2 regions of the Arthrobacter sp. SlRoot2-15 genome follow, and region 1 is predicted to be linked to the other one. Evidence: riboswitches for the same ligand, from Rfam matches in the RefSeq annotation. Region 1 holds a riboswitch; the other holds the start of a gene.

What was found. A riboswitch is a leader RNA that binds a small molecule or an ion and turns the genes downstream of it on or off. The one in region 1 is predicted to bind glycine.
Region 2: it holds a riboswitch for glycine, as region 1 does, so the genes downstream of both, AC6I9V_RS16145 (amino acid permease) here and gcvP (aminomethyl-transferring glycine dehydrogenase) in region 1, are expected to answer to the same signal.

What each region holds. Positions count from the first base shown of each region.
Region 1 covers NZ_AP046058.1:1,164,321-1,180,094, forward strand. Annotated here, with positions in the region: gene AC6I9V_RS05230 (threonine/serine exporter family protein) at 1-900, opposite strand, end outside; gene AC6I9V_RS05235 (lipid II:glycine glycyltransferase FemX) at 932-2,005, opposite strand; gene AC6I9V_RS05240 (TspO/MBR family protein) at 2,142-2,654, shown strand; gene AC6I9V_RS05245 (L-serine ammonia-lyase) at 2,658-4,070, opposite strand; gene glyA (serine hydroxymethyltransferase) at 4,231-5,553, opposite strand; gene gcvH (glycine cleavage system protein GcvH) at 5,550-5,933, opposite strand; gene gcvT (glycine cleavage system aminomethyltransferase GcvT) at 6,470-7,603, opposite strand; gene gcvP (aminomethyl-transferring glycine dehydrogenase) at 7,613-10,462, opposite strand; glycine riboswitch at 10,514-10,628, opposite strand; glycine riboswitch at 10,630-10,728, opposite strand; gene AC6I9V_RS05270 (TetR family transcriptional regulator) at 10,916-11,455, opposite strand; gene AC6I9V_RS05275 (MFS transporter) at 11,524-13,095, shown strand; gene AC6I9V_RS05280 (Dps family protein) at 13,197-13,679, opposite strand; gene AC6I9V_RS05285 (sigma-70 family RNA polymerase sigma factor) at 13,816-14,634, opposite strand; gene AC6I9V_RS05290 (flagellar protein FlgN) at 14,860-15,375, shown strand; gene AC6I9V_RS05295 (carbon storage regulator) at 15,382-15,642, opposite strand; gene AC6I9V_RS05300 (hypothetical protein) at 15,652-15,774, opposite strand, start outside.
Region 2 covers NZ_AP046058.1:3,468,284-3,484,057, reverse strand. Annotated here, with positions in the region: gene thrS (threonine--tRNA ligase) at 1-92, opposite strand, end outside; gene AC6I9V_RS16200 (DNA polymerase III subunit alpha) at 251-3,769, opposite strand; gene AC6I9V_RS16195 (DUF6504 family protein) at 3,766-4,095, opposite strand; gene AC6I9V_RS16190 (hypothetical protein) at 4,253-4,639, shown strand; gene AC6I9V_RS16185 (chorismate mutase) at 4,657-4,983, opposite strand; gene AC6I9V_RS16180 (VOC family protein) at 4,998-5,420, shown strand; gene AC6I9V_RS16175 (SOS response-associated peptidase) at 5,429-6,175, opposite strand; gene AC6I9V_RS16170 (mycoredoxin) at 6,338-6,595, shown strand; gene AC6I9V_RS16165 (S-(hydroxymethyl)mycothiol dehydrogenase) at 6,715-7,800, shown strand; gene AC6I9V_RS16160 (MBL fold metallo-hydrolase) at 7,797-8,444, shown strand; gene AC6I9V_RS16155 (methylenetetrahydrofolate reductase) at 8,697-9,575, opposite strand; gene purU (formyltetrahydrofolate deformylase) at 9,702-10,574, opposite strand; gene AC6I9V_RS16145 (amino acid permease) at 10,619-12,088, opposite strand; glycine riboswitch at 12,245-12,342, opposite strand; glycine riboswitch at 12,625-12,724, shown strand; glycine riboswitch at 12,725-12,822, shown strand; gene gcvP (aminomethyl-transferring glycine dehydrogenase) at 12,872-15,724, shown strand; gene gcvT (glycine cleavage system aminomethyltransferase GcvT) at 15,735-15,774, shown strand, end outside.

The DNA of each region.
Region 1 (15,774 bases):
CGTGACCGGGAAGCCGTTGATCGCGTCCTGCACCGAGGAGACCAGCCGGCCGGTGGGAAGCAGCAGCAGGATCCCGCCGACCACCACGATGGCGGGGGCGATCTCGATCCCGACCCTGCTGCCGAAGCGCCACAGCAACAACGCGATAAGGGTGACAACGAAGGAACAGGCCGCCGTGACGAAGAAATCCGGCGTGCGCCAGCGGCCCAGTTGCCGCGCCAGCAGGCTGATCAGCAGGTTGGACAGGAAGGCGACCCCGGAGGCGGCCAGGTCTCCGCCCAGCACACCGACAAAGACCGCCGAGAAGACGCCAAAGGCAACGGTGACCATCCAGCGCGGGAAGGGTTTCGGGCTGTGCGTGATCTCCTCGAGCCGGCGCACCGCTTCCTCGCGCCCCACACCGCCGGCCACAATCTCGGTGACCAGTTGGTGGACCTCGGCCAGCCCGGCGTAGTTGTTGGTCCACGACCGCACGACCCGCAGCAGCGTGATGGGCGTCTGGTCCCTCGGGGCGTAGTTGATGGCCACCGACTGGTTGGTGATGTCCACCTCGATGTTTTTCAGCCCCAGCGCGGCGGTAATCGCAATGATGCTGGTTTCCACTTCGAGGGCGCCGGCGCCGTACCGGAACATCGATTCGGCCAGCTTGAGCGCAAAGTCGATTGTCTTGCGGGCCGACGTGTCCACACCGCCGACCTGGATCATTGGGTTGGCGTACGGGCTGCCGGCCAGCCGGTCGACGATGCTCAGCGGGGCCGTCGGCGGGTTTTCGCCCTGGACCAGGCGGCGGAGCATCCGTTTGGCGGCGGCGTTCTGGCGCACCTGCAGCGGCGACATCGGTTCGGTCTTGGGCAAGCCGTCGGTGGGCGGCCTGCGCTGTCCGTCGGTTTCCTTGGTCATTCCGGCGTCCTCAACTGTCCGTACGTCCGGTTTAGTAGAACTGCTGGCCCGTGCGCCGCGTGTACAACTGGCGGGCGACGCGCTCCCCGCCGGCCATCCAGGCCTTGTACTTCAGCGGGCTCAGGACCTGGTCGTAGCAGCCGACGAAGTCCGTGACAGTCTTGCTGAAGCTGGTCTTGAAAAGGCCCAGGCCGTGGAAGGGGTTGGATGTGTCCTTGAGCTGGTCGCTGGGCGGGGTGCCGCAGAAATCGTATTCCGTGCAGCCCAGCTCCTTGACCTGGTTGATGGCCGTCCACTGCACCAGGTGGGAGTCGCCGTACTGGCCGCGTTTCTGCAGCGACCCGCCGTCCTTGTAGGTGCCCTTGCGGCCGTAGTTGATGACGAACGCGCCCACCGAGGGCACGCCGTTTTCGTACACAAACAGCAGCCGGCCCTGGTCCCGTTTGATGAAGTTGGTCCAGAACTGGCGGTAGTACTCGTATTCGCGCACCCGGACCTGGGACTTGGCTTCCACCGTGGTGGTCATCAACGCGTACATGGCCCGGAAGTTCTCCTCGCTGGGGTCCACGTTATGGACCTCAACGCCCTCCCGGATGGCGCGGCGGACGGCGTTGCGGCCGCGCGAGTGGAGGTTGCGCAGCAGCTGGTTCTCCTCCGGGGAGATGTCCAGAAGCGCCGTCGAGTCGTTGGGCTGCAGGTTGTGGGTCTTGACCAGGCCGGCGCCTTCGATCACGCGCCGGGCGTCGTCGGACCGGATGATGTCCGGCTCGATTTTGATGGCGAAGACCCCCAACCGGGCGCGCTTGACGAACTCGGCGTTCGCCGCGGCGATCCCGGGGATGTCCTCAACGGACGCCACGTCCGGTCCCTTGATCAGGTACCAGAGCTTGCCGAGAAGCGGGAAGGACTTCTCCAGGACGAGGTTGTAGCTCGTGTAGTCGGCGGTCTCGTAGACCAGGTGCAGGGGCTTCCAGCCAAAGTGCTGCTTCACCTCCGCGAAGGCCTCCGATTGCAGGAGATTGCCGCCATTGGGGTTCGCCGTGACGTGGGCATCCCAGTTGGCGATCTCTTCGGCTGAGGCAAAACGGGCAGTGAATTCACGCAAGGGGGCGGCATCCAATCATTGCGGTACGAGCATCGGCGGCATGGCTGGCATGCAGTCCCAAGTCTATCGGGCGGCCGGGGCAGTCCGGGTCCCGCGGCCCTGTGCCGGCCGCCGTCACCGCGATTAGGCTGGGGGTATGCAAGCGCAGCCGGAAGCCCGGGGCCCCGCCGCCCAGGCACTCGCCCTGCTCGCGTTGCTGGGCGCTTCAGCACTCGTCGCGGCCCTCGGCGGGATGGCCTCCGCGGCCAACGTCGACGGCTGGTACGCCGCCGCGGACAAGGCGCCGTGGTCCCCGCCGAACTGGCTCTTTGGGCCGGTCTGGACACTGCTCTACATCGCTATGGCCGTGGCCGCCTGGCTGGTCTGGCGCAGCCGGTCCCCCGCCATGAGGGCGGCCCTCACCGCCTACGGCCTCCAGCTGGTGCTGAACCTGCTGTGGACGCCGGCATTCTTCGCCCTGTACCCGTCCCTCGGCACACCGGCGCTGTGGATCGGCTTCGTGATCATCGTGGCGCTTGCCGTTGCCGTGGCCGTCACGGTGTTGCGGTTCGGCCCGATCAGCCGCGCCGCGGGGTTACTGATGCTCCCCTACCTGACCTGGATCGTGTTCGCTTCGTCCCTGAACCTCTGGGCGGCGCTGAACAACTGAGGCTCAGCACTCCACGACGTTGACGGCGAGGCCGCCCATGGCGGTTTCTTTGTATTTGGAGCTCATGTCTTTGCCGGTTTCGCGCATGGTCACGATGACCTCGTCGAGGGAGACGCGGTGGGTGCCGTCGCCCCAGAGGGCCATTTTGGCGGCGTTGATGGCTTTCGCCGCGGCGATCGCGTTGCGCTCGATGCAGGGGATCTGCACGAGCCCGCCGATCGGGTCGCAGGTCAGGCCGAGGTTGTGTTCCATCGCGATTTCCGCGGCGTTCTCGACCTGGGCCGGGGTGCCGCCCATGACTTCGGCGAGCCCGGCGGCGGCCATCGAGGACGCCGAGCCGACCTCGCCCTGGCAGCCGACCTCGGCGCCGGAGATCGAGGCCTGTTCCTTGTAGAGCACCCCGATCGCGCCGGCGGTCAGCAGGAACTTGACGACCGTCTCGTCGCGGTCGGCCTGGCTGGCCTTGTCCATGCCGGGGGCGAAGTGCAGGGCGTAGTAGAGCACCGCGGGGATGATCCCGGCCGCGCCGTTGGTGGGGGCGGTGACGACGCGCCCGCCGGAGGCGTTTTCCTCGTTCACGGCCAGGGCGATCAGGTTGACCCATTCCTGCCAGTACTTCGGGTCGCGGTAGTCGGGGTCCTGGCCGGGGGTTTCCTTGAGCAGGCGTTCGTGCCAGTCGGGGGCGCGGCGGCGGACCTTGAGCCCGCCGGGCAGCAGGCCCTCGCGCTTGAGGGAGGTTTCCACGCACTCGACCATCACGGAGTAGATGTGCAGCAGGCCTTCGCGGATCTCCTGTTCGGTGCGGGAGGCACGTTCGTTGACGAACATGATCTCTCCGATGGAGAGGCCTTTGGACTGGCAGCGGCCCAGCAGTTCCGCGGCGGTGCGGAACGGCAGCGGCAGTTCCTTCTTGGATTCGTCGAGTTCCTTCAGCGCGGCGTCCTCCTCGCCCTCGCGGACGATGAAACCGCCGCCGACGGAGAAGAACGTGGCACTGTGCAGGGTCCCGCCGTCGGCGTCGGAGACCGTGAAGGTCATCCCGTTGGTGTGCCGGGGCAGGATGGTCAGCGGGCGCAGGACCATGTCCTTCACGCCGTAGGGCAGGGGCACCGACCCTGCCAACTGGAGGGTGCCGCTTTCGGCGATCGCGGCCAGCCGCTCCTCCACCTCCTCGGGGAGGATCAGTTCAGGGTGGAAACCCTCCAGGCCGAGCAGGATCGCCGTCATCGTCCCGTGGCCGTGGCCGGTCGCCGCAAGGGACCCGTAGAGATCCACCCGCAACGACGCCACGCGTCCCAGGTCGCCGGAGGCCTTGAGTTCCTCGGCGAACACCGCCGCGGCCCGCATCGGGCCCACGGTGTGCGAGCTTGACGGCCCCAATCCGATGGAAAAGAGATCAAAGACTCCAACAGCCATGGCTGGGTTCCTAACTGGGGATAAATGTGGGGATAGAGCAGAAGGTGAGGTGCCCTCGAGGGGCCGGCGGAGCCGGGCTTTTCGAAAGCGTGCGTCAAAGCGACGAAGGAGCAGCACGCGTGAAAAGTCCGGTCCGCCGGGCCCGGAGCCAGCCGGGCTCTTATCCGAGGTTAGCAACCGACGGGTAGAGCGGGTGGGCTGCGGCGAGGGCCTGGACGCGGGTGCGGAGCCCGGAGAGGTCCGTGCCGGCGTCGGCGGTCAAAGCCTCGGCGATGATGTCCGCGACCTCGGCGAACGCGGCCTGACCGAAGCCGCGGGTGGCCAGCGCCGGGGTGCCGATCCGCAGCCCGGAAGTGACCATCGGCGGGCGCGGATCGAACGGGACGGCGTTGCGGTTGACCGTGATGTCGATCGCCGCGAGCCGGTCCTCGGCTTCCTGGCCGTTGAGCTCGCACTCGCGCAGGTCCACCAGGACCAGGTGTACATCGGTGCCGCCGGAGATCACGTTAATCCCCTTCGCGGTCACATCCGGCTGGACCAGGCGCTCGGCGAGGATCCGGGCACCGGCCAGGACACGTTCCTGGCGTTCCTTGAACTCGGGCGACGCGGCGATCTTGAAGGCCACGGCCTTGCCGGCGATGACGTGCTCGAGCGGTCCGCCCTGCTGGCCCGGGAACACGGCCGAGTTGATCTTCTTGGCGATGTCGGCGTCGTTGCTCAGGATGATGCCACCGCGCGGACCGGCGAGGGTCTTGTGCGTCGTCGACGTCGTGACGTGCGCGTGCGGCACCGGGGAGGGGTGCAGCCCGGCCGCGACGAGCCCGGCGAAGTGGGCCATGTCCACCATCAGGTAGGCGCCCACCGAATCGGCGATCCGGCGGAACTCCGCGAAGTCCAGCTGCCGGGCGTACGCGGACCAGCCGGCAACAATGAGCTGCGGCTTGTGCTCCCGGGCCAGGGCCTCGACCTCGGCCATGTCGATCCGGTGGTCATCCTCCCGCACCTGGTACGGGATGACGTTGTAGAGGCGGCCGGAGAAGTTAATCTTCATGCCGTGCGTCAGGTGCCCGCCGTGGGCCAGGTTCAGGCCCATGATCGTGTCGCCCGGACGGATCAGCGCGTGCATCACCGAGGCGTTCGCCTGCGCGCCGGAGTGCGGCTGGACGTTCGCGTACCCGGCGCCGAACAGGGCCTTGACCCGGTCGATCGCGAGCTGCTCGATCACGTCGACGTGCTCGCAGCCGCCGTAATAGCGCTTGCCCGGGTAGCCCTCGGCGTACTTGTTCGTCAGCACCGAACCCTGCGCCTGCATCACGGCCACCGCGGTGTGGTTCTCCGAGGCGATCATCTCCAGGCCGTCGCGCTGGCGGCCCAGCTCCGCATCGATCCGCACGGCGATCTCCGGATCCAGCGCGGACAGCTCCGCATCCAGCGACGGGGACACGACCTGCTTGAAGCTCGTTTCAGTTGCGGGGGTGCTCACAGTTCGCCGCCGTTCTTGGACGCGTATTCCTGGGCGGAGAGCAGCGGACCGTCCGATTCGGCGGCGACCTTGAACAGCCAGCCGGCACCGTACGGGTCGCTGTTGATCAGCGAGGGATCGTCGACGACGGCGGGGTTGGTTTCGGTGACCTCGCCGGTGACCGGTGCGTACAGGTCGGAGACCGACTTGGTTGACTCGACCTCGCCGCAGGTCTCCCCCGCGGTCACCGTGGCGCCCACCTCGGGCAGGTCCACGTAGACGATGTCGCCGAGAGCATCTGTGGCGACGGCGGAGATGCCGATAGACACAACGTTCCCGGCCTCCCGCGCAACCCACTCGTGCTCGTCGGAGTACTGCAGTTCAGGGGCAACTTTTGCCATGTGTTTTTCCTAATTCTTGGAGTGGTCGTTGGTGCTAAATCAATTGTGGCCGGGTTATGTACCGACCTCGGTCGGGTTCCGCGGCCGGAAACCGAATTCCTCCGCGTGCTCGCTCGTCCTCCCCACCGTCTCCCTAACCTCGCAAGCTCGGCTAGGGAACCCTGACGGCGTGGGCCCCCGCTTAGACGCACGCTTCCGGAATCCGGTCCCCTGCCGCTATCGCCCAGTTCAGTTCCGGAGGCCAACAGTTTCAAAACCCGTCCGCCGTTCTCCGGAAAGAAACAGTGGCCGTCGATATCTTCGAGAGCCGAGCCGCGGTAGGCGGCACTGGCTCCAGCGCCTTGGCGTTCGAAAGCGTCGCCCGAGGTGATTGGAACGGAGGGTGAGCTGTCCACGAGGGGCCGGCCGGTCTGGGTTTTCGAAAGCGTGCGTCTAAGCGAGGAACGAGCGAGCACGCGTGAAAACTCATGGCCGGCCGGCCCCGAAGCCGGGGCCCGCCGGTCCCGGAGCCAGCCACGGCTCCGGGACCGGAAGGGCTACTTTTGGCGCTTGTAGAAAGGCAGCGCGACAACTTCGAACGGCTCGTTCTTGCCGCGCAGGTCGATGTCCAGGGCGGTGCCGGGGTCGGTGAACTCGACGTCCACGTACGCCATCGCAACGGGGTACCCCAGGGTCGGGCTCGGCTGGCCGGAGGTGACCTCGCCGACAACATTGCCGTCCTTCAGGACAGGGTAGTGGCCGCGGCCGGCCCGGCGTCCGAGGCCCTTGAGTCCGACGAGCTTCCGGCCCGTGGTGGCTCCGGCGCCGGCTTCCTTCTTGGCGGCCAGGGTTGCCTTGCCAACGAAGTCGCCTTCCTTGGACAGCGCGACGACGGGGCCAAGGCCGGCTGCGAACGGGTCGCCGTCCAGGGAGAGCTCGTTGCCGTAGAGCGGCATGCCGGCCTCGAGCCGGAGCGAGTCGCGGGAGGCGAGGCCCGCAGGGGTCAGTTCGCCGTCTTCGGCGATGGCGACCAGCGCCTGCCAGAGGGTGGCGGCGTCGTCGTTGGCGACGAAGATTTCGAAGCCGTCCTCGCCGGTGTAGCCGGTGCGGGCCAGCAGGAGGTCCTGGCTGGCCCCGCCGAACATGAACGGGACCTCGACGGCGGCGTAGTACTTCAGTCCGGTGACGAGATCGTGCTGGGCCGCGGGGACCAGACGGAGCAGGATGGCCTCCGCCTTGGGGCCCTGGACGGCGATCAGCGAGGTTGCCGCGGAGGCATCCTCGACCGTGACGTCAAAGCCTGCAGCGCGCTCGGCCAGGGCCTCGGCGACGACTTTGGCGTTGCCGGCGTTGGGAACCACCAGGAACTTCTGGTCGCCGCGCCGGTAGGTGATGAGGTCATCGATGATGCCGCCGTCCTCGTTGCAGATCAGCGAGTACTTGGCCTTGCCAATGGCCATCGCGGAGATCTTGCCCACGAGGGCGTAGTCCAGGAATGCGGCGGCATCGGTGCCGGTGACCCAGACTTCGCCCATGTGGGAGAGGTCGAACAGGCCCGCGGACTTGCGGACGGCGTGGTGTTCGGCGAGTTCGGAGCTGTACTTGAGCGGCATTTGCCAGCCGCCGAAGTCGGTGAAGGAGGCGCCGAGCTTCTTGTGCTCTTCGTAAAGGGCCGTGTAGTTCTCAGTCATCAACAATCCTTAGTTTTCGAATTCGGACAGCGGCGGGCAGGAGCAGATCAGGTTGCGGTCGCCGGCGGCGCCGTCGATCCGGCCGACCGGCGGGAAGTACTTGTCCTGCTTGAGCGTGTGGACCGGGAAGACTGCCTGCTCGCGCGGGTACTCGCGGGTCCACTCGGTGCTGATGACCGCAGCGGCGGTGTGCGGGGCGTTGCGCAGCGGGCTGTGCTCCACACTGAACTCGCCGTGCGCCACCTGGTCGATCTCGGCGCGGATGGCGATCATTGCCGTGATGAACCGGTCGATCTCGCCGAGGTCCTCGGATTCGGTGGGTTCGACCATCAGGGTGCCCGCCACGGGGAACGCCAGGGTGGGGGCGTGGAAGCCGTAGTCGATCAGGCGCTTGGCGACGTCCTCGGCGGTGACGCCGGTCTTGGCCGTGAGCTCGCGCAGGTCCAGGATGCATTCGTGGGCCACCAGGCCGCCTTCGCCGGTGTAGAGCACCGGGAAGGAGTCGTTGAGCCGGGCTGCGATGTAGTTGGCCGCGAGCAGGGCGGACTTGGTGGCCTCGGTCAGGCCCTGGCCGCCCATGAGCTTCACGTACGCCCAGGAGATCGGCAGGACGCCGGCGGAGCCGTAGCGGGATGCGGAGATCGGGGTGCCTTCGGCCCCGTTGGCGGGGTCGGCTGCGTTGCCCGGCATAAACGGGGCCAGGTGCGCCTTGGCCGCGACCGGGCCGACGCCGGGCCCGCCGCCGCCGTGCGGGATGCAGAAGGTCTTGTGCAGGTTCAGGTGTGAGACGTCGCCGCCGAACTGGCCCGGCTGGGCCAGGCCGACGAGGGCGTTGAGGTTGGCGCCGTCGATGTAGACCTGGCCGCCGGCGGCGTGGATGGCGTCGCAGACTTCGCGGACGTCGGCGTCGTAGACGCCGTGCGTGGACGGGTAGGTGATCATGATGCAGGACAGGGCGTCCTTGTTGGCCTCGATCTTGGCGGTGAGGTCCGCGTGGTCGATGGTGCCGTCGGTGGCGGTGGCCACGACGACGACCTTCATGCCGGCCAGCACCGCGGAGGCGGCGTTGGTGCCGTGCGCGGAGGCCGGGATCAGGCAGACGTTGCGCTGAGCTTCGCCGCGGGAGTGGTGGTAGCCGCGGATCGCGAGCAGGCCGGCGAGCTCGCCCTGGGAGCCGGCGTTGGGCTGGATGGAGACCTGGTCGTAGCCGGTGATTTCGGTCAGCTGGGCTTCGAGGTCCTCGATCAGTTCGCGCCAGCCGGCGGTCTGGGAGTCGGGGGCGAAGGGGTGGATGGAGGCGAATTCCGGCCAGGAGATCGCTTCCATCTCGGCCGTGGCGTTCAGCTTCATGGTGCACGAACCCAACGGAATCATGGTCCGGTCCAGCGCGAGGTCCCGGTCCGAGAGACGGCGGATGTAGCGCAGCAGCTGGGTCTCGGAACGGTGCGTGTTGAAGACCGGGTGCTGCAGGTAGTCGGAGGTGCGCTCGACGGCGGCGTCCAGGGCGAAGCCTTCCACGGAATCAACCACCGTGGCGCCGAAGGCGGCGACGACGTCGGCAACGTTTGCCGCCGTCGTCGCCTCATCGGCGGAGATGCCGACCGTGTCGGCATCGATGGAACGCAGGTTGATGCCCTTGGCATCGGCGGCGGCGATGATCTCCGCGGCCTTGCCCGGAACCGAGACGGTGACAGTGTCGAAGAACGAGGTGTGCAGCACGTTAAGGCCGGCGCCCTTGAGCGAGGCGGCGATGGTGCGGGCGTTGTTGTGGACGGTCTCGGCGATCGCCTTCAGCCCGTCCGGGCCGTGGTAGACGGCGTAGAACGAGGCCACGATGGCCAGCAGCGCCTGGGCCGTGCAGATGTTGGAGGTGGCCTTCTCGCGGCGGATGTGCTGCTCGCGGGTCTGCAGCGCCAGGCGGTAGGCGGGCATGCCGGCGTTGTCCTTGGAGACACCGACGAGGCGGCCGGGCATGGAGCGCTCGAGGCCCTTGGCTACGGCCATGTAGGCGGCGTGCGGGCCGCCGAAGAACAGCGGGACGCCGAAGCGCTGGGCGGAGCCGACGGCGATGTCCGCACCCTGCTCGCCCGGGGAGGTGATGAGGGTCAGGGACAGCAGGTCCGCCGCCACCGTGACGAGCGCGCCGCGTTCCTTGGCCTCGGCGATCACGGTGGTGTGGTCGAACACGCGGCCGGAAGCGCCCGGCTGCTGCAGCACAACGCCGTTGATGACGCCCTCGGGCAGGCCTTTGGACAGGTCTGCGACCTCAACTTCGAAGCCGAGGGCCTCGGCGCGGCCCTGGACGATGGCGATGGTCTGCGGCAGGCAGTCGGCGTCGAGGACGGTTTTGCCGTCGTGGGCCGTCTTGTTCTTGTTGGCCCGGCGCATCATCAGCACGGCCTCGGCGACGGCGGTGGCTTCGTCCAGCAGCGAGGCGTTGGCGATCGGCAGGCCCACGAGGTCCTGGACCATGGTCTGGAAGTTCAGCAGCGCCTCGAGCCGGCCCTGCGAGATTTCGGGCTGGTACGGCGTGTACGCGGTGTACCAGGCCGGGGCTTCGAGGATATTGCGGCGGATCACGGCCGGGGTGACGGTGTCGTAGTAGCCCTGGCCGATCATCTGCACGGCGGTCTTGTTCTTGGCGGCCAGCTTGCGCAGCTCGGCGAGGACTTCGACTTCGCTCAGTGCCGCGGCGAGCGCCAGGTCGGAGTCCTGGCGGATGTCCTTCGGAACGGCGGTGTCCACCAGCGCGTCGACGGTGTCGTGGCCGACAGCCTTCAGCATGGTGTCGACGTCGGCCTGGCGGCGGGCGCCGATGTGCCGGTCAACGAAGGACGTGGAGGCTGAGGTAACAGTCACAAGGAACTCCATAACTAAGGCGGCGCAGGGTACGCCACATTGATTCGGGTTCCTCCCCGCTCTGTATTGGACCTGAGAGTTTCCGCGCAACCGCTTTCGCGAGGCTCCGCTTGCACCGTCGGTGAGCACGGCGCGCCCGGGGCGTGCCTGCTGCTTTCCAGAGTTGCCTTGCCGCGGCGGTACATGGGCCTGAGAGATTCCTGGGGAGGGTTTGCTCCTACGGCGCCTGCTTGTACCTACTTGCAGAACTCTCCCGCCGCAGATCAAAGGCATATTCAATTGCTCGTGACCGCAGTCACAAGTCCCATTGTCCTATGCCGGAGGCACGTCCGCAAACTCCGGCGCACGGAGCGGTTCGGGTCACGCTTCGGGTGCCGCCGCAGGCCCCCTGATGGGACGCTCCCGCACCAACCCGCCACACCTGCGGGAGCCTCCCCGGGTTGGAGCGCCCACTCAGCCGCGCAGCCGTTCGACGGCGGCGAGCAGGCCGTCGACGTCGCCGGCCACCTCCGGCGGCGCCCCGCCGGGAGCCCGCGCGAGCATCGCGTTGAAGTACAGCCCATCCCCCATGTACAGCACAGCCTTGGCCATCGCAGGTCCGACGTCGGCAGCGAGCAGTGCCAGCCAGCTGGCCTGGACCCCGGCCATCCGCTGCAGGGTCTCAGCGTGCGCCACTTCGGCCAGCCGGGTAGCGGCCACAAACACCCGGTCCAGCGGGGTGTCGGCCCACACGGAGGATTTGATGAAGTACGCCGCCGCCCCCTCCGGCGCGGCGGCCATGGCATCCAGGTCTTCGGCGAGCAGCCGGTCCAGGCGCTCGAGCAACACCGCGATCATGGCTTCCTTGTTCGGGAAGTGGTACAGCAGGCCGCCCTTGGAGACACCTGCCAGCCTGGCCACCGCATCCAGCGTCGCGGCGCGTTCCCCCTCGGCGATGAGCAGGGATTCGAAGGCGTCGAGGACGGCTTCGCGGGCGACGGGTTTTCTGGCCATGGATTACATCATGCCTGTCGGGACGCGCATTTCTTAACTATACCGTCCAGACGGTACAGTTATCTTTTATGAGCACCATATTCCTGCCGGACCCTGACCGCACCGCCACGGCCCCGGAGCCGCGCGCGCCCTGGCGGGACTGGCTGGCGCTCACCCTGCTGATGTTCCCGGTGCTGCTGGTGGCCGTGGATAACACGGCCCTGACGTTCGCGCTGCCCGCGATTGCCCGAAGCCTGGATGCCACCGGGGTGGAACTGCTCTGGATTGTTGACTCGTACCCGCTGGTCCTGGCCGGCCTGCTCGTGGCGATTGGCAGCCTGGGTGACAGGATTGGCCGCCGGCGGCTGCTGCTGGTCGGCAGCACGGGCTTTGCGGCCGTCTCCGCGGTGACGGCCTTTGCACCCGGCGCGGAGTGGCTGATCGCCGGCCGGGCCGGGCTCGGTTTCTTCGGCGCCATGCTGATGCCATCCACCCTGTCGCTGATCCGGAACATCTTTCCGGAGCCCAACCGGCGGCGGCTCGCGGTGGCGATCTGGGCCGCCGGCTTCTCCGGCGGCGCGGCATTGGGCCCCATCCTGGGCGGCTGGCTGGTGGAGCACCTCTGGTGGGGTGCGGTTCTCCTCGTCGCGGTGCCCATCATCCTGCCGCTGCTGGCCCTCGGTCCGGCGCTGATCCCGGAATCCCGCGACCCGAAGCCCGGCCCCGTGGACGTACCCAGCATCGCCCTGTCCCTGCTGGCCATGGTCCCGGCGGTGTACGGCATCAAGATCCTGGCGACCCACGGCCCGGCACCGGAGGCGCTGGCCGCCCTCGGCGTCGGTCTCCTGATGGGGTACACCTTCGTCCGCCGCCAGCGCCGGCTAGCAGCCTCGCCGGCGACGGCTCCCCTGCTGGACCTCAGCCTCTTTGGCAACCCGGTCTTCAGCACCGCCATCACGGCGAACGTGCTGGCGCTGTTTTCCTACAACGGCTTTATTCTCTTCCTCGCCCAGCACCTGCAGCTGCTCGAGGGCCAGTCGCCGTCGGAGTCCGGACTGGCGATGGTTCCGGCCCTGGCCGCCACGGTTGTCGCGGGCCTGCTCGCGGTGCCGCTGGTGCGCAAGGTCCGCCCGGGCTTTGTGGTGGCGGGCGGGCTGCTGTTGAGCGCCACGGGCTATGCCCTGGTGGCCGTGGGCGACCACGGCGCCGGTCCCGGCATGTTGCTGGCGGCGCTGCTGGTGCTCTGCCTGGGCGTCGGCGCGGCCGAGACCATCTCCAACGACCTGATCCTAGGGGCCGTCCCGGCCGCGAAATCCGGCGCGGCGGCCGCCATTTCGGAAACCGGTTATGAGATCGGCTCCCTGCTCGGCACCGCCATCCTCGGCTCGATCCTTACCGCGTCCTACCAGCGGAACCTCAGGTTGCCCGCCGACGTCGCCGGCGCCGGCCCCGGGGCGGCCCACCAGGCCGGCGAGACCCTTGCCGGGGCAACCGAGCTGGCCCGGAGCCTCCCGGCCCCGCTGGCCGAGGCCGTGACGGCCGCCGCCAGGACCGCATTCGACTCCGGCGTCCACATCACGGCCACGATTGCCCTGGTGCTGATGGCGGGCGCGGCCGTCCTCGCCGCCGTCGTACTGCGTAAAGTGCCGAGGGCCGCCTGAACAGGCTTACCCGAGGGGTAAAGCGCGTTAAACGCCGGACGCCCGACGCCGGGAGGGAAACCCGGCGCCGGACGCTTGGAAAGGCGCGTGGAAGGTTGCGTCTATTTCTTGGCGTCAGGGGTGGTGACGCTGGCGGAGGCACGCATGGTCTCAGCGTTCACCATCCAGGCGAACTGCTCGAACTTGGCAATGAATTCGTGCAGCAGGTCCGCGGTGGTGGGGTCTTCCTCGTCCACCTCGTCGTGCACCTTGCGCATGGTGCCGACGGCGGCTTCGAGCGCGGCGACGATCTTGTCGATCGCGTCCTTGGTGTTGATGAGCCCGGCCGGGAATTCCGCAAGGGCGGTGGACTTGGAGACGGTGGAACTGCGGCCGTCCGGCAGGGCGTGCAGGGCGCGCATCCGCTCGGCCAGGTCGTCGGCGAATCCGCGGGCGGCTTCGATGATCTCGTCGAGCTGGAGGTGGAGGTCGCGGAAGTTGGTTCCCACGATGTTCCAGTGCGCCTGTTTGCCCTGGACGTGGAGTTCAATCAGGTCCACGAGAACGGCCTGCAGGTTGCTTGTCAGGGTGGGTGTTGCTTTCATGCATCCTCCTTGATCGGAACGGCTGGTACGGCGTTATGCCTCAGACGGTACCCCAGGGAGGACGCGGCCCGCGATGGCCGCGGGTGAATTTCACGGTCAGCTTACTAAGTGAGCTTAGTAAGCGTTCCGAGCGGCTTTAGACGGCCTGGTTGAGCATCGGCCCCTGCGGGAAGATGGCCCGGGTGATCCCGCCGGCAGTCGCTTCGGAGAGCTGGGCCAGGTAATCGTTCCGGCGGCGCGGCGTGATCCGCGACTGCGGCTCGAAGCTCTGGTCCGGGTCGTCGGCGTAGTGGGCGGTGAGGCCGTCGCGCATCAGCCGGATCGCTTCGGCGCGCTGCTGCGACACCGCGGCGTGCGTGGAACCCAGCTCGGCGGCCAGGTCCTTGACGGTGCGGTCCCCGAAGTAGATCTCCTCGACCACATAGCGCATCCGCTCCGGGAGGGACTTCACGGCGGCCCGCAGGTACTGGAGCCGTTCGTCCGCGAGCACCGAGTGCTCCGGAGACAGGGTTTCCGCCGCCAGCGTGTCCACAACGGCGTCGTCGAGCGGCGTGAGGGTGCGGGACGCGTCTGCGAGCGCCGCCTCCACCACGCTTTGCTGGACACCCAGCGCGGAGGCAATCTCGTCCACCGAGGGCGTGCGGCCGAGGGCGGCGGCGAGGGTCTCCTGGACGGACATGGTCTCTTTGATACGACGGCGCGCGGAGCGGGTGGCCCAGTCGCTGGCCCGCATTTCGTCCGCGAAGGCGCCCAGGATGCGGCGCCGGGCGAAGGCGCCGAAGGGCACGCCAAGGTCGGGGTCGAAGGAGTCCGCCGACGTAATCAAGGCAACGGCGCCAGCCGACGCCAGGTCATCGCGCGAGAGGTGGGACGCCTTCGAGCACAAATCTGAGACGAGATAACCCACCAGCGGAAGGTGCTGGGTGACCATCTCGTTGCGTTCCACGCGATTCAATAGTGTGTCCCCCCATGAGACCGGATCAGGAGCTTAAAAACCCTGAGAGCCGCACCCGCAAACGGTCCCGCGCTCCCCCCATGGGAGGCGGTGTTCGAAGCTCGGGCGCAGCACCCAGAACGAAACCTATCACCTGATCTGGAATCTGCGTGTAGCCTCAGGGAAAAGCTTGGCGGAAAATGCGGAATGCCGTAATTTGGCCGGGATGGCAAGGGAATGGGGCCCATGGGTGCAGGGGATCTTTCGGCGGCGCTGTGGCAGGAGCGGCGGCAGTTGGAACTGCTGTTGTTCAGGCTGGAAACCCAGCGCCTGCACGTGGCTGCCGGCAACACCCAATGGCTGATCTTTACCGCGTCCGAGGTGGAGTCGGTACTGGACCGGCTGCGGTTCGAGGCGCTGGCCCGGAACGTCGAATCGGCGGCCGTGGCGGCCGAATGGGGTCTTCCGGCGCAGGCGACGCTGGTTGAACTTATTGCCGCCGCCCCGCAGGGTTCGTGGCCGACGGTCCTGCGGGAGCACCTGGACGGCCTGCGGGAACTTCTGGGCCGCCTCGGCGACACGGCCCGCGCCAGCGAGGAGATGCTTGCGAGCCTGCAACTGCCCGCCGCTTCCGGCGATCCGGCCGGGATGCTGGAGCAGCTGACGATGGCGGGAAACATTGACCGGGCCTTGGCCATTACGCGCCGCGCCGCCCAGCCGCTGATGGCCCAGTACCTCGGCGACGACGCGAATTCCCACTGACCGCCGTTAGTCGACGGGGCGGACGGCCGCGGGGGGCAGCAACCCGCGCAGGGCGTCCTCGGTTCGGGATCCGGCTTGCGCACCGGCTTCGGCCGCCGCCAGGTTCGCCGCGGCGATGGCCTCGATGACTTCCCGGCGCTGGATCGGGACCCCGCGGGGCGCCTCGATGCCGATCCGGACGCCGTCTCCGCGGCCTTCCAGAACAGTGATGACGATGCCGTCGCCGATCATGATCTGTTCGCCCGGCTTGCGTGTAAGTACCAGCATTCTCTCAATCTACCCTCCGTGGCCGGGCGCTGCGTCCCACGGCAGCGGCCGGGTCGCCGGCCGGCCGTCGATCCAACCCACGGGCAGGCCGAGGGCGTCAACGCTTTCGGGCGTGGCGGTGTCCGCAGCGCC
Region 2 (15,774 bases), 2.3 Mb from region 1:
CGCTCAAAAAAGAGTTCCGCGCCGGTGGTCCCGGTAGTCACCTTGGTCTCTTCGCCGTCGACGAGAAGGGTGATCTGCTGGGCATCTGACACGGGTGTCTCCTATTCAAAGTTAAGGCTTCGTAGCTTGTGGCGTACGGGGACCACAGCCAGCCTCGTCCATGCTATCGGGTTCCGGATAGGCCAACCAACGCGGCCCGCCGCCTGTCGACCGCCGGCCGGCCGCCGTTTAATGGCAGTTCGGCGGCGGTTCAGCCACCCATGCCGGTGATGGCGAGGTGGCGCCGGATGCCGTCCAGCGGGCCCGGCTCGGAGGGTTCCGACGGCGGCGTTGTGCCGGCCCCACCTGCCCCGCCGGCCGCCGCAGCGGGGAAGGGCAGGGTCTCGGTGCGGCTGAGGTCCCAGGCCAGGGAGGCGCTGATGCTGATGCCGCGCGGCCCGGTCCGCCGGGTGGTGCCGCGGATCAGCAGCAACCGGGTCCCGAAGAGCAGCGGGCCGGACTGCTCCTGGGCCTCGTGGAAGAAGACCGAGTCCACGCAGCCGGTGCCGTCATCGATGCTGATGAACACCACCCGCCGACCGCCGCGCATCGGCGGGGTCTGGGTGGCCACCCGGACCCCGGCCACCAGCACCTCGGTGCCGTTGCGCAGCCCCAGCAGCTGATCCGCCGTCGTGACGCCAAGTTTCTGCAGCAGGGGCCGGTGGCTGGCCATCAGGTGGCCGCTGACGTCCAGGGCCATCAGGTCCAGTTCTGCCCGGACAGTCTCCACCAGTGTGGGGGCCGGCAGCCCGGACTTGATGTTTTTGAGCTCGACGTCGCCCAGCGGCAGGGCCAGCTGCCCCTCAATGACCTCGACACCCTTGCGTTGCGCCCTGCCCTGGAGCTGCTGCAGGTGCTGGACCAGGTCAGCCCGGTTGGCGGTTCCGCCGGAGGACCGGTGCAGCGAGTCGAAGGCGCCCAGCTGGGCCAGGCGCTGGATGCTCGGTTTGCTGATCCGGGAGCGTGCCCGCAGGTCCGCAAGGGAGTCATAGGGTTGGCCGGCCACGATCCTCTTCAGCTCGGCCCCGGAGAGCCCGAAAATGCCGTTGAGGCTCAGCCGGATGCCGAGCTTGCCCCGGTCCGGACCGGTTTCCACACGCTCCACCCGGTATTCGGCCTGGCTGCGGTTGATGTCCAACGGCAGGATGGGGATCCCCAGCCGGCGGGCCTCTGCCACCAGCAGCCGCTTCGGGTACATGCCTGGGTCATGTTCCCAGAGCCCGGCAAGGAAAGCCTCGGGGTGGTGGGTCTTGAGCCAGGCCGACTGGTAGGTGGGGACGGCGAAGGCGGCGCCGTGGGCCTTGCAGAAACCGAAGCTGCCGAAAGCCTTCAGGGTCCCCCAGACCTTGTCCACCACCTCGGGCGTGTAGTTCCGGATCCGTGCCTCGCGGCGGAAGAACTCCTCCACCTTGGCTTCGAGCACCTCATTGCCGAGGGCGCGCCGGAATTCATCGGCCCGGGCCAGCCCGCACCCGGTCATCACGTCGAAGGTTTTGAGGATCTGTTCGTGGAAGACCGTCACCCCGTGGGTCTCCTGCAGCACCGGTTTGAGGTCCGGATGCGGGTAGACCTCCGGCGCAAAGCCGTGTCGGTGCTCCAGGAAGGGACGGACCATGTCCGACTTCATCGGCCCGGGCCGGAACAGCGAGATATCGATGATGAGGTCGTTGAATTCCCGTGGAGCCAGCTTGCCGATCAGTTCCCGCTGCCCCGGTGACTCGATCTGGAAACAGCCTAGGGTATGGGTGCTGCGGATCAGCTCATAGGTGGGTTCGTCGTCGAGCGGGACGGCGTTGAGGTCGATCGTCCCGTCCGCGGCGATGTAGTCCGGTCCGGCGCCCTCCGGCCCCGCCGGGTGGCGGCCGGCGGCCACCACCTCGGCCTTGGAGGGGTGCAGCCGGATCACCTCACGGACCGCGAAGGCCATGGCGCTCTGCATCCGGACGCCCAGGACGTCGAGTTTGAGCATGCCCATCGGGTCCATGTCGTGCTTGTCGAACTGGCTCATCGGCAGGCCCAGGCCACTGGGCTGCACGGGTGTGCGGTCCAGCAGGGTGGCATCGCCCAGGATCACCCCGCAGGGGTGCATCGAAATATGGCGCGGCAGCCGGTCCAGCCGTTCGGTCAGGTCCACCAGCAGGTCAAGCTGCTGGTTTTCGGTGAAGTCCCGCTGCTCCACCCGGCCGGCGAATTCCTTCAGCTCCGGCTTTTCCACCAGGGCTTCGCGGAAGTTCCGGGCCGAAAACCGCCACAGCTGCTTGGCGATCTCGTCGATGTCACTGCCGTCCATGCCCAGGGCCAGGCCGGCGTCACGGACGGCCCCGCGGGCGCGGTAGCCGTTCTGCATGCTCATCAGGGTCACTCGTTCGGAGCCGAAGCGCTCAAAAATTTTGCGGTAGACGTTGTGCCGCTCAGCGCTTTCGACGTCGATGTCGATGTCCGGGAGGGTGGCGCGGTCCCGGGACAAGAAGCGTTCGAAGATGAGGTCATGCTGCAGCGGATTCACCTGGCTGACGTCGATCAGGTAGTTGACCAGGCTGGAGGCGCCGGAGCCGCGGGCGGCGGCTCGCACCCCCATGTCCAGGATCATCCGGGAAACCTCGGCGACGGTGAGGAAGTAGGAAGCGAAGCCCAGGCCGTCGATGATCCGCAGCTCATGCTCCAGCCGGGCGCGCAGCTCCTCGGCGGCCTTTCCGGCGATGCCCGGGAACCGCCGGCTGATGCCCGCCTCGCAACGCTGGGTGAGCTCCACCAAAGGGTCCCCCGCAATGCCGATCACTGAGGCTTCCGGAACCACAGGCTGCTTCCACCCCATGTCCGTGACCGGATCCATCCGGCACCGGTCCGCGAGCGCCTCGGTGTGCGCCAGCAGGCTTTTCAGGTCCGCGGCGCCGTACCCGGCGGAGTGCATGATTTCCTTACCCAGGCGCAGCATCTGGGCGGAGGATTTCAGCCAGCCTTGTCCGTTGGGTTGCAGCTGCGGCGCGGCGGAAAGTTCGGGCAGGGACTTCAGGGTGCGGGCGGAGTCGAGCACGTCCGCCGTCGCGGCGCCGTCCTCAGCGCAGTACCTTACGGCGTTGCTCAGCACGGCGGGGACGGCGTGTTCCGCGGCGAGCTTGAGCATCCGCACGGCGTGGGCCGTGCTCAGGGGTTCGCCGGGCGGGCTGAGCTGCGAGACCACCTCTGCGGCGATGGTGCCAGCGGGCATGGCTTCCAGCCAGCGTTTGAAAAGGGTGCGGGGCCGGAGGTAGCGCCGCCCGCCCATGGACCGGCCGACGTCGGAGTCAGGGCCGAGCAGGACGGTCAGGACCGGCTTGAGGGTCTGCGGATCCAGGGTGCGCGAGGCCAGCTCCGCCCGGGTCACGGCGACCGGAACCGCCCCGCCGGCCTTGCCCGTGGTGCGGGCATGGGCGTCGGAGACCAGCCGGCACAGTGCCCGGTAGCCTGCGCCGTGGTTCTGCCCGTGCGCCAGCACGACGACGCGTCCCCCGACCTGGGTGCGGAGGTCTCCGTCGTCGTCGAACACCGCGAGGTCCACCCCGACCACCGGGTCAAGCCCGGTGGCCATGCAGGCCTTCAAGTGCTTAACGGTGCCGTAGAGCCCGTCGCGGTCCGTGCAGGCGAGCGCCGTGGCCCCGTCCGCGGCGGCGGCAGCGGCAAGTTCATCCGGCCAGGACACCCCGTAGTGGGCGCTGAATGCGGTGGAAACATGCAGGTGGGTGAAGCTCATGCCGACTCGGGTTTCCGGAGATGGGGCAGGGCATCGAGGATCCGCAGCAGCCGCCAGCGCCCGCTGCCTACGTGCCGGCTCAGGTCCAGGGTGAGGGGCCGCTCCGGATTGGCGGCATCGGTAACCTGGACCCGCCAGATTTCGTGGTCCACCAGGCCCGGGCCGGCGCCCAGCGGGGCACGCTGCTCCTCCGCCCACCACTGGCGCCGCTCGAACCAGCGGACCGGCTCGGCGCATACCTCGTAGTGCCGACCGGCCCAGTCGAGGGACCGGGGCTGGCCGTCCGGGGCGCAGGCGACGTCGACAGACTCGCTGAACATGCCCATAACGTCTCCCGGAAAGTGCCTACTCCCGGCCAGAACACGCGTGGGTGAGAACACCGGGATTCGAATATATCTTCGAACACTTCCAGTCTACGACGCCGTGGTGACAAAACATAGATCGGGGGTGGACGGACGCAGGCGCAGGTAGCAGGATTGAGCCATGAGCTCCCACAGCGCACTCCTGAAGCACGTAAGCATCGCCGCCAAGGATTCAACCTTGGTGGCGAAGTTCGATATAGACGGGAATATTCCGAGTTCCGGGGCCTACGTGGTCGGGCTCGTGGCCGCCACTCCAGACCATTCCCACCAGCGCCGGATGGAAATCGAGTTCATGAACGGCGAGGCTGTGTCATTTTTCTGCTTCAGCCATGACGGCACGGAGGAGAATTTTGACCTCAAGGGCGTGGAGCACTCCGGCAACACCATCACCGGGAACTTTCCGCTCAGCACTGTGATGGGCCTGACCAAGGGCCATCTGATGACGGCGTTCAGCGATTGCGAGGGCCGGGACTACCAGGCCAACGTACCCGTCGAAGAGTCGCTTTAAACCGACGGGGGCAGGCCTTAGCTGGAGGCCTTGTACACGTCCAGCTCGAGCCGGATGAATGCGTCGATCATGGCCCGGTAGGTCTGCTCGACGATTTCCGCGTCAATGTCTTTCTGCTCCGCCGTGGCCTTGACGTGTTCGAGCACCCGCTCCACACGGCCCGGGGCGCGGACCTCGGCACTGTCGGCCTTGAGCGTCCCGGCGATCCGGATCAGCCGTTCGCGCCGGCCGATCAGTGCGACGATCTGCTCGTCCACCTCGTCGACAGCCACCCGCACGGCGGCGAGCTGTTCCTTGTCGGCCTGGGCGTCTTTGTCGTCTCCGTGATTTGTGGACATGTGCATGACAGTATCGAACGATGCAACCACGAGTCGACTTCATCTCATTGGGTGTCCGCAGCGTTGACGCCTCACGCCGCTTCTACGCCGAGGGCCTCGGCTGGCCCGTCCACCGCGAGGTGCCCGGAGAGGTGGTCTTCCTGCAGGCCAACCACGGGCTCATCCTCTCGCTCTGGGACGCCGAGCAGATGCAGGCCGAGGCGGGGACCGACGCCCCGGCCGGCGTCCCCTGCATCACGCTCAGCCACAACGTCGGCAGTGCGGCAGAAGTGGACCAGGCACTGCGCCAGGCGGAGGCCGCGGGCGCCGTCGTGGTGGCGGCCCCGAAGACCCAGCCGTGGGGCGGGTACACCGGCTACTTCGCCGACCCGGACGGCTTCCGCTGGGAGGTCGCCTTCAACCCCAGCTGGACGGTCGACGCCGGCGGCAGGGTCACGGTCTAGCCGCAGCCCTAGAACAGGCTCCCCACCGGCCGGATCAGCTCAGGGGAGTCGTTCCTGACGTTCCCGACGGCGGTGCCCACGGCGTCGATCGTCCAGCCCTCCGCGACGTCATGCGCGCCGGCCCGCACCACCCCCACGAGGGCGGCGGCGTCGTCGGCCTGCGGGTCCAGCCAGGTCGCCATGGTCTGACGGTCCATCGGCAGCGGAACCCGGTCATGCAGGGCCGTCAGTTCGGCCAGCATCCCGTCCGCGTAGCCCTCCGGCGGGGAGTCGGTGGTCAGGATCGACGTCGAGAGCAGCCAGCGCTCCGGATCCCCCTCGGCCTTGGACGGGTCTTTCCACCATTCGTAAAGGCCCGCAAAGACCACCGGGCTGCCGTCCTTCGGGTGCACGTAGTAGGGCTGCTTGCCGCGGCCTTCGCCCTTCCACTCGTAGTAGCCGTCCGCCGGGACCGCGCAGCGCCGGGAACGGGTGGCTTTGCGGAAGGCGGGCTTCTCCAGCACGCTCTCGCTACGCGCGTTGATCATTTTCGAGCCGATGCCCGGGTCCTTGGCCCAGGACGGCACGAGTCCCCAGCGGGCAATGTGCAGTTGCCGCACCGACTCCCCGTCCACCAGCCGCTCAAGCAGGATCGGCACGTCCGCCGTCGGAGCCACGTTCCACGACAGCGGAATGACCACCTCTTCCTCGAGTTCGGCGTCGAATTCGGCCAGCAGGTCCCCGACGGCCCGGGCCATCACGTAGCGTCCACACATGGCACCAGCATGCCACCGGGAGCCGCTCGGCCGGAATAGCGTCCGGGAATAGCGGGCCACGGGTTACGGTTATTGGTAGTGACGTACGACTTTTGTCGGCAACCGGCGCTGCCACCCATCACCGGCGAGCAAGCGCCGCCAACCAGCTTTGAGGAGAACTTCGTGGACTTCACCCCCGATTCCGGCACCATCACCATGTTTTCGACCACCTGGTGCGGCTACTGCAACCGGCTGAAGAAGCAGCTGGACGCGCAGGGCATCGGGTACACCGAGATTAACATCGAGGAAGTCGAAGGCACCGCCGAACTCGTGGAGCAGCTCAACGGAGGCAACCGCACCGTCCCCACCGTGCTGTTCCCGGACGGCACCGCGGCCACCAACCCCTCCGCGGCCGAGGTCAAGAGCCGCCTCGCGGCCTAACGCCCCCCTTTTTAGGACACAACCCACCACACCATTTGCGGCGCGGACTCCCGGCTAATCCCAGGAGCCCGCGCCGTGCCGCTTCCCGCCACGGGAGCGGGATGAGAGGAGCCACCCGCATGGTCCACAAAGTCAAAGGCGCCGTCGTCCGGTCCAAAAACGCCCCCGTCACCCTGGAGACCATCCTCGTCCCGGATCCCGGACCCGGCGAGGCCCTGGTGGACGTCCTCACCTGCGGCGTCTGCCACACCGACCTGCACTACAAGCAGGGCGCCATCAACGACGACTTCCCGTTCCTGCTCGGCCACGAAGCCACCGGTGTGGTCAGCGCCGTCGGCCCCGGCGTCACCGAAGTGGCCCCCGGCGACCGCGTGGTGCTGAACTGGCGGGCCGTCTGCGGCGAATGCCGGGCGTGCCGCCGCGGCGAACCGCAGTACTGCTTCAACACCCACAACGCCACCCAGAAGATGACACTCGAGGACGGCACCGAACTCTCCGCAGCGCTGGGCATCGGCGCGTTCGCCGAGAAGACCCTCGTCGCCGCCGGGCAGTGCACCAAGGTGGACCCCGACGCCGACCCCGCCGCAATCGGCCTGCTCGGCTGCGGCGTCATGGCCGGCCTCGGCGCCGCCATCAACACCGGCAATGTCAAGCGCGGAGATTCCGTCGCCGTGATCGGCTGCGGCGGCGTGGGTGTGGCGGCCGTGGCCGGCGCCGCGCTCGCCGGGGCCACCACCGTGATCGCGGTGGACATCGACGCCAACAAGCTCGAACGCGCCAAGGAACTCGGCGCCACCCACACCGTGGACTCCGCCGCCGTCGACCCGGTCGAGGCGATCCGGGAACTGACCGGCGGTTTCGGCGCCGACGTCGTGATCGACGCCGTCGGGCGTCCCGAGACCTATAAGCAGGCCTTCTACGCCCGCGACCTCGCCGGCACCGTGGTCCTGGTGGGCGTCCCCAGCCAGGACATGACCCTTGAACTGCCACTGCTGGACGTGTTCGGCCGCGGCGGCTCCCTGAAGTCCTCCTGGTACGGCGACTGCCTCCCGTCCCGCGATTTCCCCATGCTGATCGACCTCTACCGGCAGGGCCGGCTGGACCTGGACGCCTTCGTCACGGAACGCATCACGATCGACCAGATCGAGGACGCCTTCGAGAAGATGCACTCCGGCGCCGTCCTCCGCTCGGTGGTGGAACTGTGAGCGGCGCTGCCGGCAGCAGCCTGCGGATCGAGCAACTGGTCACCTCCGGGACGTTCTCGCTCGACGGCGGCACCTGGGACGTGGACAACAACGTCTGGATCCTCGGCAACGAGGAGGAATGCGTGGTGATCGATCCGGCCCACGACGCCGCAGCCGTCGCCGCCGCCGTCGCCGGCCGGACCGTCACGGCCATCCTGCTCACCCACGGCCACGACGACCACATCGCCGCAGTGGGCGCCTTCAGAGATCTGGTCAAGGCTCCGGTTTACCTGCACCGGGACGACTGGATGCTCTGGGACCGGGTCTTCCCCGGGACCCAGCCGGACCGCGGCATCGACGACGGCGACACGTTCGACGTCGCCGGAGCCAGTCTCACGGCACTGCACACCCCGGGTCATTCCCCCGGCTCGGTGAGCTTCCACCTGGCGGGCGAGGGCACCGTCTTCACCGGCGACACCCTCTTCCAGGGCGGGCCGGGCGCCACCGGGCGGTCCTTCAGCGACTTCCCCACCATCATCGAGTCCATCAAGGCCCGCCTGCTCACGCTCCCGGCCGAGACCGTGGTGCGCACCGGGCACGGGGACTCGACGACAATCGGCGCCGAGGCGCCCCAGCTTGCGGACTGGATCAAGCGGGGCCACTGACCCGGTGGGCAGCGGTTCCCTGTTACCCCACTTCGACGTGAATGTGGTCGTCCCGGTGGAACATGCGCCGGCCCTCCGTGCCGTTGAAGAGGACCCACAACACTGATCCGTCCGGCGTGGCACCATCCACTGTGCCCCGGCCGAGGTACCTCCTGTCGGCGGTGACCCGAACCGGCAGGCCGCGTGGGAGTGCCGCCCAGGGCAGGCGCACACCCCGCGTGGCGACGCCGGCGGCGCCCTCCGGCGTGGCCATCAACCGCGTCCCGGCGATGTGGCTGCCGGCGCTCCGGCACTTTTGGCCATGCCGGCGGCCGCGTACGGTTCGAGGTTGTTGAACGTGTAGAGGTGGACGCCGGCCAAAGCGGGCTGGACCGCCGACAGCTCGGACACGAGCCGTTGGGGAGAATAGTTGCCGCCGTCCAGCAGCCGACGGGCGAGCGGTCCCCTGCGGCTGATGAAGCGCAGGGACGGCCCCACTCCGATCTTGGTTGCCAGGGAGACGAGCTTGGTCCGGGGTACGGATCCGGCGACTCCGGCCCACACCGGCAGCGTGACACCCTCGCGGCGCAGCAACTCTACGTACCAGCCGATCCGCGCACCCGAGAAACACATCTGCGTGACCACGCTGGAGGCAAGATGCTGTTTTTCCAGCAGCGCATCGAGCATATGGAGTTGGCTCTGCTGCGGGTGCCCTTCCGGGTAGCCGGCGACGCCCGCTGCAATGCGCCCGCCGGAGATCTCGGCAATGTCCTCCAGCAGGCGGGCGCTGCTCGGGTAGGGGCCGGCTGCCTGCGCCGCGTCGCCGCCGACGGCGAAGACCTCGGTGACCCCGGCAGCCTCGCAGACTTTGAGGATGCCTGCGAGTTCCGCGCGGCCTTCGAGGCTGCGGGCCGCGAGGTGGGGCACCACGCGGTAACCGAGCTGGCCCAGCTGGACCGCCGTTTGCACGGTGGGCTTGACCCCGTGATGCGGAAGGCAGGTGACCGTGAGTTTCGAGCCCGCCGGGAGGGCCGCCTGAACCCTGGCGACGATGCCGTCGGTGGGAACGATTTCCAGCCGCGTGGGAAGCTGCGGATCACTACCGACGGGCCGGGTTGAGGGGGAAGTGGGCGTAAGAGAATTAACCGTCACGAGGTACTCCAAGGAATAGCCGGCGCAAGGCGCCGGAGCGGACAGGCCGGAACGGACGGAACCGGACCCGGCAGGTCATCATGCGAAGCCCCGGATGAGGGGGCTTCGCATGATCGTGGGGACGCGTCAGCGAAGTATGACGGTCCTGTTGCCGGAAAGAATGATTCGTCCTTCGGCATGCCAGCGGACGGCGTTCGTCAGGGCTTTGCATTCGGCGTCCCGGCCCACCGCGACCAGGTCAGCGGGGGTGTAGGTGTGGTCCACCTCGATCACCTGCTGGGCAATGATGGGTCCCTCGTCCAGCTCGGAATTGACGTAGTGCGCGGTGGCCCCGACGGTCTTGACGCCCCGGTCGTACGCCTGGTGGTAGGGCCTGGCGCCCTTGAAGCTCGGCAGGAATGAATGGTGGATGTTGATGGCCCTGCCGGCGAGGCGGCCCGTGAGGTTGTCACTCAGGACCTGCATGTAGCGGGCGAGGACCACCAGCTCCACCTGGTAGCGATCCACCAGTGAGAGCAGCGTTGCTTCGGCGGCGGGCTTGGTTTGCTGGCTCACCGGCACGTGATGGAACGGAATCCCGTGCCAGGTGACGAGATCCTCGTGGTCCTGGTGGTTGGACACGACGGCCACGATCTCCACGGGCAGTTCGCCGATGCGGGCGCGGAAGAGCAGGTCGTTGAGGCAGTGGCCGTATTTGGACACCATGACCAGAATCCTCTCTTTCCGGCCGTGGCGTTCGAGCCGCCAATTCATGTCCCACTCCCCGGCCACCGGAACGAAATCCTGCCGGAGGGCTTCGACGTCAGCGCCCGCACCCGCTGCGACGAAGTGCACGCGCATAAAGAAGTGCTGTTCCTGCCGGTCGCCGAACTGCTTGATGTCGATGATGTTGCAGCCGTGGGCCAGCAGGAATTCAGAGACGGCGTGGATGATTCCGGGTGACTCGGCGCAGTCGAGGGTGAGGACAAATTCCGTGCTGGGCGCCACCGGCTTTTCCAACGCCGGGAGGGAGGACGGGGTGGCGGGTGTGGCTTCTCCGGTGGTCACAGGCTGTCCACCGCCTGGCGTCCGCCTGCGACATCCTGCTCAGACTGAAGTTCGTCCTTGAACGCCTGGTAGCGAGCCAGGTGCGCGGGACGGCGGCGCAGGACGAACCATGCCGCGCCGAGGATGATGAACCAGATGGGGGTCACCAGAAGCGCCGTGAGGGTGTCCGGCTGGGTGGTCAGGGTCCAGAGCACGAAGGCGAAGAAGGCGAAGACCGCCCAGACCATGGGGATGCCGCCGGGCATCTTGAACTTCGAGGCGGCATGCAGGTGCGGGCGGCGCCGGCGGAAGGCGATGTAGCTGGCCAGGATGATCGACCAGACGAAGACGAAGCAGACGGCGGAAACGGTGGTGACCATCTCAAAGGCCTTGCCGATGTTCTCCCCGGCGTACATCAGCACCACACCCGCCAGCAGCAGCACGCAGGAGAGGAATAGCGCATTCTGGGGAACCTTGCGGCGCGACAGGGCACCGAAACGGACCGGCGCGTCACCTTCCTGGGCCAAGCCGTAGACCATCCGGGACGTGGAGTAGATTCCGGAGTTGGCCGAGGACATCGCCGAGGAAAGGACCACCAGGTTGACGACCGTGGCAGCGGCCCCGAGGCCGGCCAGGGAGAACATGGCGATGAAGGGGCTGTGTCCGGCGGCGAACTGGGTCCAGGGGATGACGGACATCAGGATGATGAGGGCGCCCACGTAGAACAGCAGTACACGGATCGGGATGGAGTTGATGGCCCGGGGCAGGTTCTTCTCCGGGTCCTTGGCCTCTGCCGCAGTGGTGCCCACCAGTTCGATGCCCACGAAGGCGAACACGGCAATCTGGAAGCCGGCGACGAAGCCCATGAACTCGTTCGGGAAGAAGCCTCCGTGGCTCCACAGGTTGCTGAAAGTAGCGGGTCCGGCGTCGGACCTGAATCCGCTGAAAATCATGAACAGGCCCACGATAATCAACGCCGCGATGGCGATGATCTTGATCAGCGCGAACCAGAACTCGGTTTCGCCGAAGGCCTTCACCGTGGTCAGGTTCAGCAGCAGCAGGATGGCGACGGTGACCAGTCCCGGTATCCACAGGGGCAGCCCGGGCCAGAGCTCCTGGGAGTAGCCGGCGATGGCGATAACGTCGGCGATGCCGGTGATCACCCAGCAGAACCAGTAGGTCCAGCCGGTGAAGAAGCCGGCCCAGGGGCCAAGCAAGTCCGCCGCGAAATCACTGAAGGACTTGTAGTGGAGGTTGGACAGCAGCAGCTCACCCATGGCCCGCATGACGAAGAACAGCATAAAGCCGATGATCATGTAGACGAAGATTACGGAAGGGCCGGCCGCCGAGATGGTCTTTCCCGAGCCCATAAAAAGGCCGGTGCCGATGGCGCCGCCGATCGCGATGAGCTGGATGTGCCGGTTGCTGAGCTGGCGCTCAAGGTGGGGGGCTTCAACCGGAGCCGAAGGTGGTCGTTGAATCGTCATAAGGAACTCCATCGTTCAAGTGGCACTTCGGTGCCACGATGATTCGGGTTCCTCCCCGCTCTGTCTTGGACCTGAGAGTTTCCGCGTTCCTGCCCCCGCAGACCCGCTTGCACCTTCGGTGAGCCAGGAACGTGCCTGGCTGCTTTCCAGAGTTGCCTCGCCGCGGCGGTACATGGGCCTGAGAGATTCCTGGGGAGGATTTGCTCCTACGGCGCCTGCTGTATGTACCGGCAGGACTCTCCCGCCGCAGATCATAGGCATGTTCATTTGTGAATGTTACGGACGGCCCAGTGGCGTGGAGGTTAGCTCCGAACAAAGCGCGCCGTCGTGGGTGCGGTGCCCCGGATGTGCCGGGACCTGCACCCACCATGGCCGGATCACCCTCGAAGGACATCGTCCGGCCGACTCAGTGTGTGATGGATCACTCGGGAAAGTCAAGCCCCGCAAATGTGACATTGCCCGGCGGCCGCATTGTTGCCCCTCCCCGGGATGGCGTGTACGGTGTGAGGCGAATCACCACATTCGAATATGCCTTTCGAGCCGTGGCGGGAGAGTCCTCCCCGTCACCAACGGGCAGGCGCCGTAGGAGCAAATCCTCCCCAGGAATCTCTCAGGCCCATGTACCGCCGCGGCGAGGCAACTCTGGAAAGCAGTCAGGAAAGTTCCTGGCTCACCGACGGTGCAAGCGGACAACGGTCCGCGGAATCTCTCAGGTCCAATACAGAGCGGGGAGGAACCCGGTCCCTTCCGGCGCCTTGCGCCGGCCAAACCTTGGAGTTCCTCTTGACGGTTCAATCTCTTTCATCCAATTTCGCTGACCGCCATATTGGCGCCCGCCGCGAGGCCGACGTCGACACCATGCTGAAGGCTGTCGGCTACGACAGTGTCGACGGCCTGGTGGATACTGCTGTCCCTGATTCAATCCGCCAGGAAAAGCCCCTCACCCTGGCCGCGGCGCTGAGCGAAGTCGAAGTCCTCGCCGAGCTGCGCAAGCTGGCCGCCAAGAACAAGACCGCCGTGCAGATGATCGGCCAGGGCTACTACGACACCGTCACCCCGGCCGTGATCCGCCGCAATATCCTCGAAGCCCCGGCCTGGTACACCGCCTACACGCCGTACCAGCCCGAGATCTCGCAGGGCCGGCTCGAGGCGCTGCTGAACTTCCAGACCATGGTCCAGGACCTCGTGGGCCTGCCGATCGCCAACGCCTCGCTGCTGGACGAAGCCACCGCCGTCGCCGAGGCCGTGCTGATGATGCGCCGGGCAAATAAGAACAAGTCCGCTCACGACGGCAAGACCGTCCTCGACGCCGACTGCCTGCCGCAGACCATCGCCATCGTCCAGGGCCGCGCCGAGGCCCTCGGCTTCGAGGTTGAGGTCGCCGATTTGTCCAAGGGCCTGCCCGAGGGTGTCATCAACGGCGTTGTGCTGCAGCAGCCGGGCGTTTCCGGCCGGGTTTGGGACCAGTCCGGTGTGATCGCCGAGGCCAAGGAGCGCGGCGCACTGGTCACCGTGGCCGCGGACCTGCTTGCCCTGACCCTCATCACTCCCCCGGGCGAGCATGGCGCGGACATCGCCGTCGGCTCGACCCAGCGCTTCGGTGTCCCGCTGTTCTTCGGCGGCCCGCACGCCGCCTACATGGCGGTGCGCGAGGGCATGGAACGCACGCTCCCGGGCCGGATCGTCGGCGTATCCAAGGACAACGCCGGCATCCCCGCCTACCGCCTGGCGTTGCAGACCCGCGAGCAGCACATCCGCCGGGAGAAGGCCACCTCCAACATCTGCACCGCCCAGGCGCTGCTGGCCATCGTGTCCTCTTTCTACGCCGTCTACCACGGCCCGGACGGGCTGAAGGCAATCGCCGAGGCCGTCCACAACAACGCCCGCGCCCTGGCCGCCACACTGAAGATTGCCGGCCGCGAACTGGCAAGCGATTCCTTCTTCGACACCATCACGGTCCGGGTGCCGGGCAAGGCCGCGAAGGCCATCGCCGCCGCCGAGGCCCGGGGCATCAACCTGCGGCTCATCGACGCGGACACAGTTGGCGTGTCCGTCGATGAAACCACGACGCCGGAAGTCCTCTCCGCTGTGGTCGTCGCCTTTGGCGCCGGTCCGCTCGTGGAGGCCAAGGGCTTCGAACTGCCCGACTCGGTGCTGCGCACCTCCGACTACCTGCAGCACCCGGTCTTCAACACCCACCGATCCGAGACCCAGCTGCTGCGCTACATCCGCCGCCTCTCGGACCGGGACCTCGCCCTGGACCGCACCATGATCCCGCTGGGTTCCTGCACCATGAAGCTGAACGCCACGGCCGAGATGGAGGCGATCTCCTGGCCGGAGTTCGCCTCCATCCACCCCTTCGCGCCGGACTCCCAGACCGAAGGGTGGCGCGAACTCATCAGCGGCCTCGAGGCTGACCTCGCCGAAATCACCGGCTACGACCAGGTCTCCATCCAGCCAAACGCCGGCTCCCAGGGTGAACTCGCGGGCCTGCTCGCGATCCGCGGCTACCACCACTCCCGCGGCGATGCCCAGCGCAACGTCTGCCTGATCCCGGCCTCGGCGCACGGTACCAACGCCGCCTCCGCGGTGCTCGCCGGCATGAAGGTCGTCGTGGTGGCGACAGCTTCGGACGGCACGATCGACCACGCGGACCTGCAGGCAAAGATCGAGCAGCACAAGGACGTGCTCTCGGCGATTATGATCACCTATCCGTCCACGCACGGCGTCTACGACGCCGACGTCCGAGAGGTCTGCGACGCCATCCACGCCGCTGGCGGGCAGGTCTACGTCGACGGCGCCAACCTCAACGCCCTCGTCGGCCTGGCCCAGCCGGGGCAGTTCGGCGGCGACGTCTCGCACCTGAACCTGCACAAGACCTTCTGCATCCCGCACGGCGGCGGCGGACCCGGCGTCGGCCCGGTTGCGGCCAAGGCGCACTTGGCGCCGTTTATGCCCGGCGACGCGAACAAGGCCGCCGACCAGGGCGGGACAGGCGTGGCCATCTCAGCGTCCCGGTACGGCTCGGCCGGCGTCCTGCCGATCTCCTGGGCGTACGTGAAGCTCATGGGCGGGCAGGGCCTGACCGAGGCGACCAAGTCGGCCCTCCTCGCCGCGAACTACATCGCTGCACGGTTGGATGAGCACTTCCCGGTGCTCTACACCGGCGAAAGCGGACTGGTGGCGCACGAGTGCATTCTGGACCTGCGTGAACTCACGGCCAGGACCGGTGTCACCGCGGAGGACGTCGCCAAGCGCCTGATCGACTTCGGCTTCCACGCCCCCACGCTGTCTTTCCCCGTGGCGGGCACCCTGATGGTGGAGCCCACGGAGTCCGAGGACCTCGCGGAGATCGACCGCTTCATCGCGGCGATGATCACGATCCGGCAGGAGATCGACCAGGTGGCCAGCGGTGAGTTCACGGTGGAGAACTCCCCGCTGCGCAACGCACCCCACACGGCGGCCGCCGTCGTCTCGTCCGACTGGGAGCGGGCGTATCCGCGCGAGCAGGCCGCCTTCCCGGTCCACACGCTTAGGCAGGACAAGTACTTCCCGCCGGTCGGCCGGATCGACGGTGCAGCCGGCGACCGGAACCTGGTCTGCTCCTGCCCTCCGCTTTCCGAATTCGAGAACTAAGGATCCCCTGATGAGTGAGAACTACACCGCCCTCTTCGAGCAGCACAAAA